DNA from 2 places in the Streptomyces sp. NPDC057617 genome. Region 2 is predicted to be linked to the other one. Evidence: predicted binding sites of a transcription regulator. Region 2 holds the regulator's gene; the other holds the start of a gene.

Region 1 (3,406 bases), on a different contig from region 2:
AGCTGTCCGGTCAGGGTCAGCCCGGACGCGCCGGTCTCCGGATCGGCCAGCGACGCCTCCACGTACAGGACGTCACCGCCCGCGCCGGTCACCGCGAGGCCCGTGGCCACGCCCGGCACCGCCGTACGCCGCTCGGCCGGGTCCTGCGCGGACTCGGGCACATGGTGCGGCCGGCCGATCAGCTTGCGCAGATGCCCGGCGCCGAGGGTGAACGGCAGTTCGCGGTCGCCCAGTTCGTGCTCGGCCGCGACCTTGCGGAGCAGCCGTGCGATGGCGCGCTCCAGGTTCCGTACGCCCGCCTCGCGGGTGTACTCCCCCGCCAGCTTGCGCAGCGCCTCGTCCTCCAGCGTGACCTCACCGGGCTCCAGGCCCGCGCGTTCGAGCTGCCTGGGCAGCAGGTGGTCCCGGGCGATGACGATCTTCTCGTCCTCGGTGTAGCCGTCGAGCCTGACCAGCTCCATACGGTCGAGCAGCGCCTCCGGGATGGCCTCCAGGACGTTCGCCGTGGCGAGGAACACCACGTCGGACAGGTCGAGTTCGACCTCCAGGTAGTGATCGCGGAAGGTGTGGTTCTGCGCGGGGTCCAGGACTTCGAGCAGCGCCGCGGCCGGGTCGCCGCGGAAGTCGGAGCCGACCTTGTCGATCTCGTCGAGCAGGACGACCGGGTTCATCGAACCGGCCTCCTTGATCGCCCGGACGATACGGCCGGGCAGCGCGCCCACGTACGTACGCCGGTGCCCGCGGATCTCCGCCTCGTCCCGTACGCCGCCGAGCGCGACCCGTACGAACTTGCGTCCCATCGCGTGCGCCACGCTCTCGCCGAGCGAGGTCTTGCCGACGCCGGGAGGACCGACCAGGGCCAGTACGGCGCCGCCGCGCCGGCCGCCGACCACGCCGAGGCCGCGGTCCGCGCGCCGCTTGCGCACGGCCAGATACTCGGTGATCCGCTCCTTCACGTCCTCCAGGCCCGCGTGCTCGGCGTCGAGGATCGCCTGCGCGCCGCGGATGTCGTACTCGTCCTCCGTACGCTCGTTCCAGGGCAGCTCCAGGACCGTGTCCAGCCACGTGCGGATCCAGGAGCCCTCCGGGCTCTGGTCGGAGGCGCGCTCCAGCTTGTCGACCTCCTTGAGCGCGGCTTCCCGTACCTTCTCAGGCAGATCGGCGGCCTCGACACGGGACCGGTAGTCGCCGGACTCGTCCTCGTCCCCCTCGCCGTTCAGCTCGCGCAGCTCCTTGCGTACGGCGTCGAGCTGGCGCCGCAGCAGGAACTCGCGCTGCTGCTTGTCGACGCCCTCCTGGACGTCCTTGGCGATGGACTCGGCGACGTCCTGCTCGGCGAGGTGGTGGCGGAGCTGCTCGGTGGCGAGCCTCAGCCGGGCGACCGGGTCGGTGGTCTCCAGCAGCTCGACCTTCTGGGCGGTGGAGAGGAACGGTGAGTAACCGGAATTGTCGGCGAGCGCGGACACGTCCTCGATCTGCTGGACGCGGTCCACGACCTGCCAGGCGCCGCGCTTCTTCAGCCAGTCGGTGGCGAGCGCCTTGTACTCCTTGACCAGCTCGACGACCGCGCCGGGCAGCGGGTCGGGGGCGGTCTCGTCGATGCTCAGCCCCTCGATCCAGAGGGCCGCGCCGGGCCCGGTCGTACCGGCCCCGATCTGTACGCGGCCGCGCCCCCGGATCAGGGCGCCGGGGTCGCCGTCGGAGAGCCGGCCGACCTGCTCGACGGTCCCGAGCACGCCGGTCCCGGCATAGGTCCCGTCGATGCGCGGCACGAGCAGCACCTTCGGCTTGCCCTTGCCCCCGTCCCCGGCCCGAGCGGCGGCCTGCGCGGCCTCCACAGCGGCCCGGACCTCGGCATCGGACAGGTCAAGAGGCACCACCATGCCGGGCAGCACGACCTCGTCGTCGAGCGGCAGCACGGGAAGCGTGAGCGGTGTGGACATGGCAGCCATGATCTCCCCTTCGGCAGTCAAGTTGAGCTATACCGACTCAATGCTTGTGAGCCTCTGTATGTTCCCTCAGGGGCGTTCGCTCTGAGCGATCGCACTGCGACTGCGGGGGAGGGGCTGTGTGGGGTGAACGCTGGGGACGGGCGATGGCTTCCCGGGGCTGCGGCATCGGCGCGGGGCGACGTGAACCGGGTGGGGTTCGGTGGGCGATAGAGGGGGTGTGAGATTTTTCCGCCCCATGGGGGGTGAGCCGGATGACGGGGATCTGTTGCGGGCCGTTGGCGCGGGGGACTCGGAGGCGCTCGGTGTGCTGTACGACCGGCATGCCGGGTGGCTGTTCGCGCGGCTGGCGCGGCGGTGCGGGGATCCCGAGACCGTACGGGAAGTCCTCCAGGACACCTTCGTCACCGTATGGCGCTCAGCCGCGAGCCATCGCGGCGGCGAGGCCGGCGGCTGGCTCTGGGTGATCGCCGCGCGGCGGCTGGTGGACGCGGAGCGCGCGCGGGCGCGGGCCGAGCGGGCCGACCGGGCGGAGGCCGAGCACGAGCCCGGCACCGTCGCGCCCTCCGCGGAGGAGCGTGTGCTGGCCGGGCTGGAGTACGGGGACGTCGGCGCCGCGCTCGACCGGATATCCCCCGAACTCCGCGAGGTCCTGCGCGCCACGGTCGTCGACGGCCTCACCACCCGCGAGACCGCGCGGCTCCTCGGCATACCCGAGGGAACCGTCAAGTCCCGTGCGGCACGGGCCCGCAAGGAGCTGCGGGCCGCGCTGGACGGGATCGCCCCGATGGGAGGTACGGCATGAACAACGCCGGAAAGCGCCCCAAGGACACCGCGCGCACCGGGCGCACCTGGCATGTGGACGACGCGCTGGCCGCCGCCTACGCGGCCGGCTCCGCGCCCGAGCCCGACGCCTGGTCGCTGGAGAAGCACGTCGAGTCGTGCGGCGCGTGTGCGGTACGGGTGTCCGCGGCGGTACGGAGGGGCGCCGCGGGTCCCGTACTCGCCGAGGTCAGAGCGGCGGTGCTGACGGCCGCAACGGGACCCGCGCCGCGCACGAGCGCCCCCCGGACCGGGGCCCCTCGGACCGGGCTCGTGGCCCGCGTTCTCTGGGCGGCCGGGCCCGCGCTGCGCGGTTCCTGGCTGGTGGCCCTGGTGCTGGTGGCCGCGGGGGCGGTCGGGCTGGCGTACGGCGCCGGGTTCGACGGGGCGCGACCGCTGCTGCTGGCGCTGGCGCCGGTACTGCCGCTCGCCGGGGTGGCGGTGTCGTACGGACAGCACGTCGACCCGATGTACGAGATCGGCGCGTCCAGCCCGGGCGGCGGGCTGCGGCTGCTGCTGACCCGTACCGCCGCCGTACTGGCGGTGAGCCTGCCCCTGCTCACCCTGACCGGGGCGGTGCTGCCTGCCTCGGGTGCGGTGCCGGGCGCGGCGGCCTGGCTGCTGCCGGGGCTGGC
Region 2 (3,406 bases):
ATGTCCCCCCCGACAGCCAGCGCGCCATAGGCCAGAGCCGCAGAGAAAGCAGTGGCTACCACCGCGCGAAGCATTCTCTTGTACATAGTCGGCTTCGTCCTCACTTGATGGATTCCTCTCCCCCGCCATGTAGACGATGTCTCACCCGAGCACGTCAACACCACCGGGACGAGGCATCATGTTCCTGTATGTTCAGGACCCTGGGGGGTGGAGATTTGCCAGCGAACGACTCAAAACAGACACATCCCCATGCCGTCACCGATTTGTGTGATGACGGCAGACGGCTTTACGCCAGTGCGCTGCGCTCCGGCCGCATCGCCCGGAGCGAGGCAGCGGGGACTCCATGCCTCATGGAATTCGCGCTTCTGCACCCCGATCCGGACGACGCGGACTGGCTTCGCCCTGTTCCGCCGTCCGCGGCGCTCGCCCAGCGTCTCCATCCGATTGAGCGCGAGATCCAGGAACGCCGTCACTTCGCCGTAGAACTGACCGACTCTTTCGAGCCGTTCATGACGATCAGCGCACAGGACCCGCCGACCACCCACGCGATCACGGTCCTGGAGGGCGTCAGCCGCATCAACGCGGCGCTCGACCTGTCCACCGCCGAGTGCAGGACCGAGGTCCTCACCGTGCAGCCCGGGGGCGGGCGCAGCGAACATGTGCTGGCGGAGGCGCTGGAGCGCGGGCGGGCCGTCGTGGACCGCGGCATCAGTCTGCGCACGCTCTACCAGCACACCGTCCGGCACAGCCAGGGCACCCTCGCCTACGCGGAGAGGCTGGCCGAGGGCAAGGTCGAGATCCGGACACTCGAAGAACTGATAGAGCGGCTGATCATCTTCGACCGCACGGTGGCGTACATACCGGCGCGCTCCGACCGGCAGATCGCCCTGGAGCTGCGCCACCCGGGGCTGGTCGACTATCTGGCGCAGGTCTTCGAGCAGCTCTGGCGGCGCGCCACGCCCCTCACGGAGCAGGTGGCGTACGAGCCCACCCCCGACGGCATCACGGGCATCCAGCGGTCCATAGCGAGGCTTCTGGTCGAGGGGTACGTGGACGAGGCCATCGCCCGGCGGCTGGGGATGAACGTACGGACGTGCCGCGCGCACATCGCCAAGCTCGCCACGACCCTGGGCAGCGGCAGCCGGGCGCAGCTCGGCTATCTGGTGGCGCAGTCCGGGATCCTGGACCGGGAGGAGAGCTGAGACCGGGGGACAGCTGAGACCGGGGGACAGCTGAGCGGGCGGTACGCGGGCGGGCGGCCCGGAGAGGCGGAAGGACCCCCGCCCGAAGGCGAGGGTCCTTCTCGGAACCACACAGAGCCTCAGAACCACACAGGGCCGCTGAGCCGCCCCTTACTCCGTCGGCCTCTTCGGCCGCCAGACCACCAGCGCGCTCGCCTGCTGCACATCCTGATACGGCACCAGATCCCGCCGGTACGAAGCGTGCACCTGCGCCTCGCGCTGCCGCATCGCCGCCGCCGCGCCATCGACCGCCGCCGACAGCTCGGCGATCCTGGACTGGAGCGCGGCCACCTGGTTCTCCAGTTCGATGATCCGCTTGATGCCTGCCAGATTGATCCCCTCGTCCTGTGACAACTGCTGCACCTGGCGGAGCAGTTCGATGTCACGGGCCGAGTAGCGGCGCCCGCGCCCCGCCGTACGGTCCGGGGAGACCAGGCCGAGGCGGTCGTACTGTCTCAGGGTCTGCGGATGCAGCCCGGAGAGCTGGGCCGCCACCGAGATGACGTACACCGGCGTCTCCTCGGTGAGCTGATACGGATTGCGCCGCCGGCCGTCCCCACCAGGCCTGTCCGCCCTGTCAGCCATGTTCACGGGGCTCACGCTCCCTTCGCCGCCTGGAACAGCTCCGCCCGCGGGTCTTCGTCCGCGGTCGCCTTGCGGTAGGCCTCCAGCGCGTCACGTGCCTGCGCGCCGAGATCCCTGGGCACCACGACCTCGACCGTGACCAGCAGGTCGCCGCGGGTGCCGTCCTTGCGTACGGCGCCCTTGCCGCGCGCCCGCATCGTACGGCCGTTGGGCGTCCCCGGGGGCAGTTTCAGCGTGACCGGCGGACCGCCGAGGGTCGGCACCTTCACCTCGCCGCCGAGCGCCGCCTCCGTGAAGGTGACGGGCACGGTGACCGTGAGATTGTCGTCCCTGCGGCCGAACACCGGATGCGCGTCGACATGGACGACCACATAGAGATCGCCGCCCGGGCCGCCGCGCTCGCCGGGAGCGCCCTTGCCGCGCAGCCGGATCCGCTGGCCGTCGCTGACGCCCGCCGGGATCCGGACCTGCATGGTCCGCGAGGACCTGGCCCGCCCGCTGCCCTTGCAGACCTCGCACGGGTCCTGGGCGATCAGCCCGCGGCCCTTGCAGTCCACGCAAGGGTCGGTGAGCGAGAACCCGCCGCCGGAGCCGCGCGAGACCTGCCCGGTGCCCACACAGGTCGGGCAGACCCGTGGTGTGCCGTTCTTGTCGCCCGTGCCCGAACAGGCCTTGCAGGGCGCCTGGCTGGACATCCGCAGCGGGACCGTCGCGCCGTGGACCGCCTCGGTGAAGCTGAGCGTGACCTCGGACTCGATGTCCTGGCCGCGCCGCGGCTGCGTACGGGTGCCCGTACCGCCGCGGTTGAAGATGCCGCCGAAGACGTCCCCGAGCCCGCCGCCGAAGCCGCCGGCGCCGGTGCCGGCGCCCGGCTGCGTACCGCCCTGGGCGCCGCCGAAGAGGTCGCTCAGGTCGAAGTTGAACGAGCCGTTGCCGCCGGCGCCGGGTCCGGGCCGGAACCCGCCGTTGCCGAACAGGGCGCGCGCCTCGTCGTACTCCTTGCGCCTCTTGGGGTCGCCGAGGACGTCATTCGCCTCGGAGACCTCCTTGAAGCGCTCCTCGGCCTTGAGGTCACCCTTGTTGGCGTCCGGGTGGAACTCGCGGGCGAGCTTGCGGTACGCCTTCTTGATCTCGGCCTCGGTCGCGTCCTTCGGGACGCCGAGAACCTTGTAGTAGTCCTTCTCCACGAAGTCCTTCGTGCTCATTCCCGACGTCCCTCCTCTCCGCCACCGTCACTGCCCATGCCCTTGCCGTCTCCGGCCGGCACCGCGTCAGCCCTCCTCCGGGCCACCGCTCTCCTTGTCGTTCGCCGGCTCGGCCTGCTCGTCGGCGGACTTGGGCTGGGCCCCGGGCTGGGGCTCGGCCACCGCGACCCGGGCCGGCCGGATCGTCCGCTCGCCGAACCGGTACCCAGGCTGGAGGATCGCGACGCACGTCGTCTCCGTGACATCCGGCGCGTACGAATGCATCAGGGCCTCGTGGACCGTCGGGTCGAAGGGCTCGCCCTCCTTGCCGAACTGCTGGAGGCCCAGCTTCGCGACGACCGTCTCCAGCGACTCGGCCACCGACTTGAAGCCGCC

Evidence for each region. Region 2 encodes HspR, which represses chaperone genes until heat shock. Its sites were predicted from a motif close to TTGAGNNNNNNNNNCTCAA; they were not measured.
Region 1: a site for HspR is predicted at 1,975-1,993, ahead of lon (endopeptidase La). Genes of this name have one in related genera too.

What each region holds. Positions count from the first base shown of each region.
Region 1 covers NZ_JBHVGV010000005.1:6,691-10,096, reverse strand. Annotated here, with positions in the region: gene lon (endopeptidase La) at 1-1,952, opposite strand, end outside; gene ACFU9P_RS14075 (RNA polymerase sigma factor) at 2,188-2,754, shown strand; gene ACFU9P_RS14070 (zf-HC2 domain-containing protein) at 2,751-3,406, shown strand, end outside.
Region 2 covers NZ_JBHVGV010000004.1:373,221-376,626, forward strand. Annotated here, with positions in the region: gene ACFU9P_RS13255 (helix-turn-helix transcriptional regulator) at 189-1,202, shown strand; gene ACFU9P_RS13260 (heat shock protein transcriptional repressor HspR) at 1,353-1,826, opposite strand; gene dnaJ (molecular chaperone DnaJ) at 1,838-3,031, opposite strand; gene grpE (nucleotide exchange factor GrpE) at 3,098-3,406, opposite strand, start outside.